DNA from 2 places in the Streptomyces sp. NPDC059009 genome. Region 1 is predicted to be linked to the other one. Evidence: predicted binding sites of a transcription regulator. Region 1 holds the regulator's gene; the other holds the start of a gene.
The links. Region 1 encodes HrcA, which represses chaperone genes, less so after heat shock. Its sites were predicted from a motif close to TTNGCACTCNGNNNNNCNGAGTGCNAA; they were not measured.
Positions count from the first base shown of each region.

Region 2: a site for HrcA is predicted at 4,875-4,901, ahead of groL (chaperonin GroEL). Genes of this name have one in related genera too.

Region 1 is NZ_JBHYJB010000005.1:263,685-268,869, forward strand. Features, by position in the region: gene dnaJ (molecular chaperone DnaJ) at 1-899, opposite strand, end outside; gene hrcA (heat-inducible transcriptional repressor HrcA) at 900-1,916, opposite strand; gene ACFWYM_RS07600 (MBL fold metallo-hydrolase) at 2,256-2,993, shown strand; gene ACFWYM_RS07605 (DUF3097 domain-containing protein) at 3,004-3,834, shown strand; gene hemW (radical SAM family heme chaperone HemW) at 4,050-5,185, opposite strand, start outside.
Region 2 is NZ_JBHYJB010000013.1:127,932-135,998, reverse strand. Features, by position in the region: gene ACFWYM_RS15770 (hypothetical protein) at 1-1,005, opposite strand, end outside; gene ACFWYM_RS15765 (glucosyl-3-phosphoglycerate synthase) at 1,095-2,066, opposite strand; SAM riboswitch class I at 2,247-2,429, shown strand; gene thrC (threonine synthase) at 2,447-3,742, shown strand; gene ACFWYM_RS15755 (ubiquitin-like small modifier protein 1) at 3,780-4,055, shown strand; gene ACFWYM_RS15750 (cold-shock protein) at 4,499-4,705, shown strand; gene groL (chaperonin GroEL) at 5,060-6,682, shown strand; gene ACFWYM_RS15740 (aldo/keto reductase) at 6,939-7,991, shown strand; gene ACFWYM_RS15735 (hypothetical protein) at 8,024-8,067, opposite strand, start outside.

The sequences.
Region 1 (5,185 bases):
GTGCCGGGCCGGATGTCGACCTCCTCCATCCCGTCCAGCGTCTCCAGCGGCACCTTCGTGCCGAGGGCGGCCGCCGTCATGGGGATGGTCACCGTGCAGTGCAGATCGTCGCCGCGCCGCTGGAAGACGGGGTGCGGCAGCTCATGGATCTCGACGTAGAGGTCACCGGCGGGACCGCCTCCCGGCCCCACCTCACCCTCACCGGCGAGCTGGATCCGCGTGCCGTTGTCCACACCGGCCGGGATCTTCACGGTCAGCGTCCGCCGCGAGCGGATGCGCCCGTCGCCCGCGCACTCGGGGCACGGCGTGGGCACCACGGTCCCGAAGCCCTGGCACTGCGGGCACGGCCGCGAGGTCATGACCTGGCCGAGGAAGGACCGCGTGACCTGCGAGACCTCACCGCGACCGCGGCACATGTCACAGGTCTGCGCGGACGTCCCCGGAGCGGCACCCTCACCACTACAGGTCGTACAGACGACCGCCGTGTCGACCTGGATGTCCTTGGTGGTCCCGAAGGCGGCCTCGTCCAGCTCGACCTCGAGCCGGATCATGGCGTCCTGGCCGCGACGGGTCCGCGACCGCGGCCCGCGCTGGGACGCCGTACCGAAGAACGCGTCCATGATGTCCGAGAAGTTCCCGAACCCGCCCTGGCCGAAGCCGCCCGCGCCCCCGCCGCCCGCCTGGGACAGGGGGTCGCCGCCGAGGTCGTAGACCTGCTTCTTCTGCGGGTCGGAAAGGACCTCGTAGGCGGCGTTGATCTCCTTGAAGCGCTCCTGCGTCTTCGGATCCGGGTTCACGTCCGGATGGAGCTCGCGCGCCAGCCTTCGGAAAGCCTTCTTGATCTCGTCCTGGGAAGCGTCGCGGCGCACGCCGAGTACGGCGTAATAGTCCGTGGCCACTTACGACTCCGCCAGGATCTGTCCGACGTAACGTGCCACTGCGCGTACTGCTCCCATCGTTCCCGGATAGTCCATGCGGGTCGGGCCGACCACGCCTAGTTTTGCTACTGCCTCACTGCCCGAACCGTAGCCGACCGAGACCACGGAAGTGGAGCTGAGCCCCTCGTGGGCGTTCTCATGACCGATCCGTACGGTCATGCCCGAATCCGTAGCCTCACCAAGCAACTTGAGGAGCACGACCTGCTCCTCAAGCGCTTCGAGGACCGGCCGGATGGTGAGGGGAAAGTCATGTCCGAAGCGGGTGAGATTGGCGGTGCCGCCGATCATCAGCCGCTCCTCGGTCTCCTCGACGAGCGTTTCCAGGAGGGTGGAGAGCACCGTGGCCACCGTGGCCCGGTCCTCCGCCTCGAAGGACTCCCCGAGGTCCTGCACCAGCTGCGGCACGTCCGCGAACCGGCGTCCGGCGACCCGGCTGTTGAGCCGCGCCCGCAGATCCGCGAGCGAGGTCTCCCCGAACGGGGCCGGGCAGTCGATCATGCGCTGCTCGACCCGGCCCGTGTCCGTGATCAGGACGAGCATGAGCCGCGCGGGAGCCAGCGAGAGCAGCTCCACGTGCCGCACGGTCGAGCGCGTGAGCGAGGGGTACTGCACGACCGCGACCTGCCGCGTCAGCTGCGCGAGCAGCCGTACGGTGCGCCCGACGACGTCATCGAGGTCGACGGCGCCGTCAAGGAAGTGGTGGATGGCCCGCCGCTCGGGGGCGGTCATCGGCTTGACGCCCGCGAGCTTGTCGACGAAGAGCCGGTAGCCCTTGTCGGTCGGGATCCGCCCCGCGCTGGTGTGCGGCTGGGCGATGAACCCTTCCTCCTCGAGCGCGGCCATGTCATTGCGCACGGTGGCCGGCGAGACCCCGAGGCGGTGCCGCTCGGTCAGCGCCTTGGACCCGACCGGCTCCTCGGTCCCCACGTAGTCATGGACGATGGCGCGCAGCACCTCAAGCCTGCGTTCACTGAGCATCCGTGCTCACCTCCGCCTGTCCGTCCACTGGAGCCCCGCTTCCCCGCCCTGGCACTCACCATTGCCGAGTGCCAGCTGTCACCGGGCCAGTGTACGGCCGTGAGGTACGGGCCCGGCAAGGGCGGACCCCCCGATGTCATCCCGACGGGCAAGGCGGGGGCACGGTGGCGACGTCGCTCCGAGGTGGTGGGGGGGGCGGGCGGGAGGCGCGGGCGGGACAGGCGAGCAGGGCGGCATCAGCAGCCGTCCGCGCAGGGGCGTGAACGGGCATGGGCGCAGGTCTGCCCGAGAGTGCGGCTGCCGCCGGGCCCCGTCGGCGCTAGCGTCACCGTTATGGACATCACGCCCGCATGGGACGAGACGGGCTGGGAGCGGCTCACGGCGCGCGTCGGCCGCCGCCGCCTCCCGGCCTGGGACTGCACCGCCGGACTCGTCGTCGGCGACGACGCCGCCCTCATGATCGAGGCGGGCGCCAGCCTGCGCGAGGGCGCCGAGCTCCGCACCCAGGCCCGCACCCTGCTCGGCCCCGGCCGCCGGGTCACCCATCTCGCGCTCACCCACCCCCACTTCGACCACGTCCTGGGCGCGGCGGCCTTCGCGGGGGTGCAGGTGTTCGGCGCGGCGGGCCTGGACACGGCCCTCCTCAAGGGCCGCGACGAGCTGCGCGCGGACGCGGTGCGCCACGGTCTCCCCCCGGACGCCGCGGCCGAGGCCACGGACCTCCTTGTCCACCCCCACCACCTGGTGTGCGGCGAATGGACCCTGGACCTGGGCGGCGGCACCCAGGCCCTGCTCGCCAACATCGGCCCCGGCCACACGGGTTACGACCTGGCGGTCCTCGTCCCCGGCGGCCCCGGCGCACCCGAGGTCGTCTTCTGCGGCGACCTGGTGGAGGAGTCCGGCGAACCCCAGGCAGGCCCCGACGCGATGCCCTCCCACTGGCCCGCCGCCCTGGACCGCCTCCTGGACCTGGGCGGCCCGGACGCGCTGTACGTCCCCGGCCACGGCGCGGTGGTGGACGCCACCTTCGTACGCAACCAGCGCGATGAACTGGCCCGCCGTTTCCGGGTGTCGTAGCGTCTCCCAAATGCGCAGCTACAGCCCCGACTTCACACCCCCGTGGAAGAAGAAGACGCCGCCCCCCGAGGTCCCGGCGGAACAAGACCTGGTGGTCGAGGAAGTCACCACCGGCTTCTGCGGGGCGGTGATCCGCTGCGAGAAGACGGCGCAGGGCCCGACGGTCACGCTGGAGGACCGCTTCGGCAAGCACCGGGTCTTCCCCATGGCTCCGGCCGGCTTCCTCCTGGAAGGCCGAGTGGTGACACTCACCCGCCCCGCACCCGCCTCCACGCCCCCGGCCGTCCCCTCCCGCACGGCCTCCGGCTCGGTGGCGGTGCCGGGTGCGCGCGCACGGGTTGCCCGGGCCGGACGCATCTACGTGGAGGGCCGCCACGACGCTGAACTGGTCGAGAAGGTCTGGGGCGACGACCTCCGCATCGAGGGCGTGGTCGTCGAGTACCTGGAGGGCATCGACGACCTCCCGGCCATCGTCGCCGAGTTCTCCCCCGGCCCCGACGCCCGCCTCGGCGTCCTGGTGGACCACTTGGTCCCCGGCTCCAAGGAGTCCCGCATCGCGGCCCAGGTGAGCAGCGACCACGCCTTGGTGGTGGGCCACCCGTACATCGACGTATGGGAGGCGGTGAAGCCTTCGTCCCTCGGCTTCCAGTCCTGGCCCCGCATCCCCAAGGGCCAGGACTGGAAGACGGGCGTACGCCAGGCCCTGGGCTGGCGCTTCACCAACACGGGCGAGGCATGGCAGCACATCCTGTCCTCGGTCCACACCTACAAGGACCTGGAGCCGGCCCTGCTGGGCAGAGTGGAGGAGCTGATCGACTTCGTAACAGGGGCCCCCGCCTAAACCGTTCCAACGTTCAAGGCAAGGCACGTCCCCCGCTTCCCTACCCCGTCCACCCTTTCCTCCCTCCCCCTCGGGCGCCCTACAGCCCGTCCGGCGTTTGAGGACGAGGCCGTTCAGGCCGATAAGGGGGTCTAGGGGCAAAGCCCCAGGACGGGCGCCCCAGGGGCGACGGAGTCGCCGGATTCGGGAAGGGGCGGGATCGGGGAAGAGAAAACTCAGTCCACCAGATCCCGCACCACCCCATCAGCCAACAACCGCCCCCGAAGCGTCAACACGGCCCGCCCCTCCGCAAAGGGCCCACCCTCCAGCAACCCATCCCCAAGCGCCCGCCGCGCAGCAGCAAGCCCAGCCTCCTTCAGGAGGGACAAGGGAGCCCCCTCCCGCAGCCGAAGCTCCAGCAGCACCCGCTCCACCCGCCGGTCCTCCCCCGAAAGCACTTCCCGCCCAGCCCCCGGCGACCTCCCACCCGCAAGAGCCCCCGCATACGCCCCGGGATGCTTCACGTTCCACCACCGCACACCCCCCACATGGCTGTGGGCCCCCGGCCCGGCCCCCCACCAGTCGGCCCCCCGCCAGTACAGCTCGTTGTGCAGGCACCGAGCGGCCTCCGAGGTGGCCCAGTTGGACACCTCGTACCAAGAGAATCCGGCACCCCCCAGCACCTCATCGGCGATCAGATACCGGTCCGCGTGCACATCGTCGTCAGTCATCGGCACCTCCCCGCGCCGAATCCGCCGCGCCAGCTGCGTCCCTTCCTCGACGATCAGGGCGTACGCGCTGACATGGTCGGGCCCGGCCCCGATGGCCGCCTCCAGGGAAGCCCGCCAGTCGTCGTCGGACTCCCCCGGGGTCCCATAGATGAGATCGAGATTCACGTGCTCGAAGCCCGCGGCCCGCGCCTCCGCGACGCACGCCTCGGGCCGCCCGGGCGTATGCGTACGGTCGAGCACCTTCAGCACGTGCTGCCGAGCGCTCTGCATCCCGAAGGAGACCCGGTTGAACCCGCCGTCCCGCAACGCGCTCAGATACGCCGGGTCGACGGACTCGGGATTGGCCTCGGTAGTGATCTCGGCATCATCGGCAAGCCCGAACTCGTCCCGGATCGCCCCCAGCATCCGTACGAGATCCCCGGCGTCGAGCAGCGTCGGCGTCCCTCCGCCGACGAAGACGGTCCGCACCGGCCGGGGGTCGTCCCCCAGCACCTTCCGCGCGAGCCGCACCTCGTCGACCAGGGTCTCCGCGTAGTTGTCCCGGGAGGCGAGCACTCCGCCGGAGCCGCGCAGCTCGGTGGCGGTGTAGGTGTTGAAGTCGCAGTACCCGCAGCGCGTGGCGCAGTAGGGCACATGCAGAT
Region 2 (8,067 bases), on a different contig from region 1:
GTACTTGGGGTTGAGGGCGCCGTCGTCCTCACTGATGAAGAAGTTGTCGGTCCTGCCGGTGTGCGACTCGGTGACGGGCTTCCCGTCGACGAGGAACTGGTCGCCCTTGGTGTTCCAGTCGCCCTCGTACGCCGTGACGCTCGCGTGGATGTCGCCGTCGGTCCGGTAGAAGCCGTCGACCGGGACCGTGGTGGAGCTGTCCGCGAGGGCCTTGCTCCGGACCGAGCGCTGGATGACGTGACCGCCCCAGATGTAGACGTTGCGGCGGTCGGGCGCGTACTGGGCGTTGGGGCCGTCGTACTTGTAGACGACGGTGAGCGACCAGCCGCCGACGCAGCCCTGACCGTTCGGCGCCCAGATGTCGCCGACGGCCACCTCGACGGGGCTGCCGGTGGGCGCGCCCTTGAAGGCGTCGGTGACGTTGGCCTCGGCCGTGTAGTAGTGCGGGCCCTGGGTGGCGTTGGGGGACCTGACCGCGTTCTCCACGGTCACCCGGGACTGGGTGCCGCCGCCGACGCGGATGACCGGGCGGGTGGTGAGCGGGTCGCCGGGGGCCGGGGCGACGGGGAGGTTGCCCTCGCGGTTGAGGTCGCAGATGTTGCGGACGGTCCTGCCGAAGCGGTGCGTGCCCGCGTTGCCGCCCCAGAACAGGCGCGCGTAGTCGACCTTGGCGCCGGGCGGGATGGCCACCTGGCCCGTGCTGGAGTCGAAGGTGCCGCTCAGGCCGGCCACGTTGATGCGTTGCTCGATGAAGTTGTTGTTGTTCTTGGTGCCCTGGGACTGCTGCGTCTCCCGGCAGGAGGCGGCCACGTCGGCCGGGGCCGTCGGGCAGTCCAGGACCGTGTTGCCGATGGTCTTGAAGTCGCCGTACAGCGATTCGTCGTAGCGCTTGGCGAACGGCTCGATCACCTCGGCCGAGGCGGGTGCGGTGGCGGCGCAGAGCGCCCCGGCCGCGACGGTGACGGTGGCGAGCGTCATGCCGCCGATGCGCCGCATCGCTCTCATAACTTGTCTAACCCACATAAATGGGAAATTTAGGCAAAGCGCATGATCGTTTGCGGCTACGCCACGCCCCCACGCCCGGCGTACGGGGCCTACGCCACGCGTCTGGTCGCGTACTCCTCGATACCGGACATCGGCGGCCGCTCCTCCGTGTCCACCGCGTACGTACGCGGCTCGAAGCCGTGCTCCCCGCGCACGAACTGGGTCAGCTCGGGCCGCACCAGATGCCCGCGGGCCAGGCGCAGCTGTGCCGTCCGGTAGATCGCCGCCGCCATCCGCCCGAGCGCCTGCCCGTCCTGGTGCCGGTGCTTGCGCACCCCGACGTCGACCTGCGCGAGCGCGTCCAGGCCCACCGTGTGCAGCGCGTCGACGAGCAGGCCCAGCTCGACCCCGTACCCGACGGGGAAGGGCAGCCGCTCCAGGAGCGAGCGCCGCGCCGCGTACTCGCCGCCCAACGGCTGGACGAATCCGGCCAATTGGGGCCAGTGGAAGTTGAGCAGCGGGCGCGCCATCAGCTCGGTGACCCGGCCCCCCTGGCCCGCCGTCGTGCCGGAGGAGCGCGCATCGAACTCGGCGCCGAGCGGCCGGTCGTACATCGCCTTCACGAACTCCACGTCCGGGTCGGTCAGGAGCGGCCCGACGATGCCCGAGACGAAGTCCGCCGAGAACTCCTTGAGGTCCGCGTCGATGAAGCACACGATGTCGCCGCTCGTCACGAGGAGCGAGCGCCACAGCACCTCACCCTTACCGGGGACCACCGGAATCCGGGGCAGCACCTCGTCCCGGTGTATGACACGGGCACCTGCCTCGCGCGCGACCTTCGCGGTGCCGTCCGCCGAGCCGGAGTCGATCACCACCAGCTCGTCGACGAGCGGGGCCTTCTCGATCAGCTCGCGGCGGATCTCGGCGACGATCTCGCCGACCGTCTCCTCCTCGTCGAGGGCGGGCAGGACGACGCTCACGGTGGTGCCACCGGCCCGCTTCGCGGCGAGGAGCTCATCGAGCGGACGGTCGGCCACGGACCAGGAACGCCTGCTCAGCCAGCGCTCGACTTCTTCCAGCACGGTCAGCGGCTCCTTCGCAGAGGGTGGTGGGCGACGGGCGGGTGTGATCCATCTCGCGGTTCGGACGACTATCTCAAGGGTCCTGTCCGTCGGTTACAGTCTTGAGCAAGGCCGGTGACCATCGCATGTCGGGGGCCGCCGCCGCCCGAGAGGGCGAACCAAAGATCAACAACCGAATACCGCTCATCCAGAGGGGCAGAGGGATACGGCCCGTTGAAGCCCCGGCAACCCTCCAGCCGCCACGCGCCGGCAGGCGCAAAGTGTCACTGCGTGCGACACCGCAACTGTCGACTCGCGAGGCTCCCGGCTAGGGAAGGTGCCAATTCCGTCTCGCGGCGAAGTGCGTCGCGGGGAAGATGAGGAGAAAGGGCCTCGCCTCCATGGCTGTGCAGACTGTCGCCACCACTGGTACCACCACCCCCGTAGACCTCGGTCCGGCCTCCGGCCTCTCCTGCCGTGAGTGCGGAACCCGCTTCGAGCTCGGCCCGATCTTCGCCTGCGCCGAGTGTTTCGGCCCCCTCGAAGTCGCCTACGACCTCCCGGCCACTGGCCCGGAAGCCCTCCGCAAGCAGATCGAGGCCGGCCCCGCCAACGTCTGGCGCTACGCCCCGCTGCTGCCCGTCCCGGCCGACGTCGCCGAGAAGCCGAACCTGAACCCGGGCTGGACGAAGCTGGTCAAGGCCGACAACCTCGCCCGCGAACTGGGCGTCGCGCAGGGCAAGTTGTTCGTCAAGGACGACTCCGGCAACCCCACGCACTCCTTCAAGGACCGCGTCGTCGCGCAGGCCATCGAGGCCGCGCGCGCCTTCGGCTTCACCACCCTGTCCTGCTCCTCGACCGGCAACCTGGCCGGTGCCGTCGGCGCCGCCGCCGCCCGCGCCGGCTTCCGCTCCTGCGTCTTCATCCCGCACGACCTGGAGCAGGGCAAGGTCGTCATGGCCGGTGTCTACGGCGGTGACCTCGTCGCCATCGAGGGCAACTACGACGATGTGAACCGCTTCTGCTCCGAGCTCATCGGCGACCCGCTGGGCGAGGGCTGGGGCTTCGTGAACGTGAACCTGCGGCCGTACTACGGAGAGGGCTCCAAGACCCTCGCGTACGAGATCTGCGAGCAGCTCGGCTGGCAGCTGCCCGACCAGCTGGTCATCCCGATCGCCTCCGGCTCCCAGTTCACGAAGATCGACAAGGGGCTGCAGGAGCTGATCAAGCTCGGCCTCGTCGAGGACAAGCCCTACAAGCTCTTCGGCGCCCAGGCCGAGGGCTGCTCGCCGGTCTCCGTCGCCTACAAGGGCGGCCACGACGTCGTCCGCCCGCAGAAGCCGAACACGATCGCCAAGTCCCTCGCCATCGGCAACCCGGCCGACGGCCCGTACGTCCTGGACATCGCGCGCCGCACGGGCGGGGCCGTGGAGGACGTCGACGACGAGCAGGTCGTGGACGCGATCAAGCTGCTCGCCCAGACCGAGGGGATCTTCGCCGAGACGGCGGGCGGTGTGACCCTGGGCGTCACCAGGAAGCTGATCGAGGCGGGCGCCATCGACCCGAACCTCACCACGGTCGTGCTGAACACGGGCGACGGCCTCAAGACGCTGGACGCCGTCGCCGACAGTTCGCAGGCGACCGCCACCATCCGCCCCAGCCTGGACGCGTTCCGCGACGCGGGCCTGGCCCACTGACCCACGTACGACCGCGTCCGCAGGAAGGACCCACCCCATGAGCGTCAACGTCCGCATCCCCACCATCCTCCGCACCTACACCGGCGGCCAGGCCGAGGTCCGCGCCGAGGGCGCCACCCTCGGTGAGGTCATCGCCGATCTGGAGAAGAGCCACACGGGCATCGCTGCCCGCGTCCTCGACGACCAGGGCAAGCTGCGCCGCTTCGTGAACGTGTACGTGAACGACGACGATGTGCGCTTCGAGCAGGGCCTCGAGACCGCGACGCCGGACGGCGCGGGCGTTTCGATCATTCCCGCCGTCGCGGGCGGCTGAGCCGCGAAGGAGGTCCGGCCGCGGACTTCCGCAACAACTCTGCGTTATTCGGATTGCCCCCTCCGGGAGAAAGCGGAGGGGGCAATTCTGTGTCGTTGAGCGCGGTACAGTTGAGGAGCACGCTGTGCCGTTAGTGCCGAGCGCATATACGAAGTCGGCCGCTCGCCCGCCAGAAGTAGCCAAAGTACCTTGCCTATTTGAGCCCATTGCGGCATTTGTCGGGCCCGACTTGCCCTGAACTCCGGCAGAATCGCCGGATATTACCGATCGGGCGTGCCCAGAATTCTCGTCCGATTGACCTGTTGCAGACGGCAGTTGGGCAGATACATTCAGCCGCGGTCGACGCGTTCCGGCGCACACCCCCATCACCAATGGGGCGTGAGGTCTGACCCGGGTCCGCGAAGTGCGGTCCTGCGCAAGGGCCAGTAATAGGGGAGTTAGGCATGGCTCAGGGCACCGTCAAGTGGTTCAACGCGGAGAAGGGGTACGGCTTCATCGCGGTCGACGGTGGTGCGGATGTATTCGTCCACTACAGCGCGATCCAGATGGACGGGTACCGCACCCTTGAAGAAGGTCAGCGGGTCGAGTTCGAGATCTCGCAGGGCCAGAAGGGTCCGCAGGCGGACATGGTCAAGCTGGCCGTCGGCTGAGCTGGCGCGTCCGGCCAACTAGGCACTCACGGCGAGGGCCCGTATCCCGAGAGGGGTACGGGCCCTCGTGCGTGCGCGGGGGTTGCCGGGGCGGGCGGGGTGTCTGGGGTACGTAAGGGCGCTGTGGGCGCACCTTGCACTCGGAGGGGTCGAGTGCTAATCATTGGCGTTAGCACTCTACGAGTGAGAGTGACAGAACTTGGATCGGGCCGGTGAGGTCCGCAGACCGGGTGGGGCAAGGAACCACAAGGGCTGCAGGCCGTCCGTCGCGGGCACCAGTGCGGTCCGGATTTTCCTTCCCCAAGCTCTTGACGAGCTGGGGGAGACCCCATCTGTCCGGGAGGACCACTTCACATGGCCAAGATCATCGCGTTCGACGAGGAGGCACGGCGCGGCCTCGAGCGCGGCATGAACCAGCTCGCCGACGCCGTCAAGGTGACCCTGGGCCCCAAGGGTCGCAACGTCGTCCTCGAGAAGAAGTGGGGCGCCCCCACGATCACCAACGATGGTGTGTCCATCGCCAAGGAGATCGAGCTCGAGGACCCGTACGAGAAGATCGGCGCCGAGCTGGTCAAGGAGGTCGCGAAGAAGACGGACGACGTCGCCGGTGACGGCACGACGACCGCGACCGTCCTCGCCCAGGCGCTCGTCCGCGAGGGTCTGCGCAACGTGGCCGCCGGTGCCAACCCGATGGCCCTGAAGCGCGGCATCGAGAAGGCCGTCGAGGCCGTCTCGGGCGCCCTGCTCGAGCAGGCGAAGGATGTCGAGACCAAGGAGCAGATCGCTTCGACGGCCTCCATCTCCGCCGCCGACACCCAGATCGGCGAGCTCATCGCCGAGGCCATGGACAAGGTCGGCAAGGAAGGCGTCATCACGGTCGAGGAGGCCCAGACCTTCGGTCTGGAGCTGGAGCTCACCGAGGGCATGCGCTTCGACAAGGGCTACATCTCGGCGTACTTCGCCACCGACATGGAGCGTATGGAGGCGTCGCTCGACGACCCGTACATCCTGATCGTCAACTCGAAGATCGGCTCGGTCAAGGACCTGCTGCCGCTCCTCGAGAAGGTCATGCAGTCCGGCAAGCCGCTGCTGATCATCGCCGAGGACGTCGAGGGCGAGGCCCTGTCGACCCTGGTCGTCAACAAGATCAAGGGCACCTTCAAGTCCGTCGCCGTCAAGGCTCCGGGCTTCGGCGACCGCCGCAAGGCGATGCTGAACGACATCGCCATCCTCACGGGCGGCGAGGTCATCTCCGAGGAGGTCGGCCTCAAGCTGGAGAACGCCGGTCTGGAGCTCCTCGGCCGCGCCCGCAAGGTCGTCATCACCAAGGACGAGACGACCATCGTCGACGGCGCCGGCAGCAGCGACCAGGTCCAGGGCCGGGTCAACCAGATCCGCGCCGAGATCGAGAACTCGGACTCGGACTACGACCGCGAGAAGCTCCAGGAGCGCCTGGCGAAGCTCGCGGGCGGCGTGGCCGTCATCAAGGCCGGTGCCGCGACCGAGGTCGAGCTCAAGGAGCGCAAGCACCGCATCGAGGACGCCGTGCGCAACGCCAAGGCGGCCGTCGAGGAGGGCATCGTCGCCGGTGGTGGCGTGGCCCTGCTGCAGGCTTCCTCCGTCTTCGAGAAGCTCGAGCTCGAGGGTGACGAGGCCACCGGTGCCGCCGCTGTGAAGCTGGCCCTGGAGGCCCCGCTGAAGCAGATCTCCGTGAACGCCGGCCTCGAGGGTGGCGTCATCGTGGAGAAGGTCCGCAACCTCACCCCCGGTCACGGCCTGAACGCCGCGAACGGCGAGTACGTGGACATGATCGCCGAGGGCATCATCGACCCGGCGAAGGTGACCCGCTCTGCCCTGCAGAACGCCGCCTCCATCGCCGCGCTGTTCCTCACCACCGAGGCCGTCATCGCCGACAAGCCGGAGAAGGCCGCCGCGGCCGCTCCGGGCGGCATGCCGGGCGGTGACATGGACTTCTGAGCCCCCGAGGTTCAGTAGTTCATGGCATGACCCGCAGTACCCGCAGTACCTGTAGTACCCGCTTCACGTCGAGGGCGGCACCCCTTCTCCCAGGGGGGTGCCGCCCTCGGCGCGTGGTGCGGGGGCTGCGGGGCCTGGCGGGCTTGCGGTGGAGTGAACTCCAACTCCTAAGGTGCGGTCATCTTCGGTCTTCGGCCTCTGGCCTCTGGCCTCTGGCTTCGGGCTTCGACGGACCGCTTCGGCAAGGGAGTTCACCATGCGCTATCGCGTTCTCGGCGGCACCGGCATCGAGGTCAGCACCTACTGCCTCGGCACGATGATGTTCGGTGCCATCGGCAACCCCGACCACGACGCGTGCGTGCGCGCCGTCCACACCGCGCTCGACGCGGGCATCAACTTCGTGGACACCGCCGACATCTACTCGGCCGGTGAGTCCGAGGAGATCACCGGCAAGGCGCTGCGCGGCCGCCGCGACGACGTCGTGCTCGCGACGAAGGCGCACTTCCCGATGGGCGGCGAGGGCCCGGGCCGGGGCGGGAACTCGCGGCGCTGGATCGTGCGCGCCGTGGAGGACAGCCTGCGCCGCCTCGGCACCGACTGGATCGACCTCTACCAGATCCACCGCCCCGACCACACGACCGATGTGGAGGAGACCCTCGGGGTGCTCGGTGATCTCGTACGGGAGGGCAAGATACGGGCCTTCGGGTGCTCGACCTTCCCCGCCGAGGACATCGTCGAGGCCCACCACGTCGCGGAGCGGCGCGGGCTCATGCGCTTCCGTACTGAGCAGCCGCCGTACTCGATCCTGGCCCGCGGCATCGAGAAGTCCGTCCTCCCGACCGCCCGCCGCCTCAACATGGGCGTCCTGACCTGGGGGCCGCTCGCCTCCGGCTTCCTCTCCGGCAAGTACCGCACGGGGCTGCCCGTGGACCTCGAAGGCAACCGCGCCAGGCTCAACCGGCAGCGGTTCGACCCGGCCGTCCCCGGCAACGCCGAGAAGCTGGCCGTCGCGGAGCAACTGCACGAGCTGGCCGGGGAGTTGGGCTGCACCCTGCCCGAGCTGGCGGTGGCCTTCCCGCTCGCGCACCCCGCCGTCACCTCGGTGATCCTCGGCCCGCGCACCCAGGAGCAGCTGGAGCTGTTCCTCAAGGGCGCCGCGCTCACCCTCGACGACGCGACGCTCGACCGCATCGATGAGCTGGTCCCGCCGGGCACCGACCTCTACCGGGCCGACGGGGCCTGGACCCCGCCCGCCCTCACCGACACGGCGGGGCGGCGGCGCCCGGCGGGGGACCGGGCCGCGGCCTGAAGGGTGCGTGCGGGGGTTCGGCGCGCTGGGGTTCAGAGCGTCAGGGCCAGGAAGCCCAGCAGGTAGGCGAGGGCGA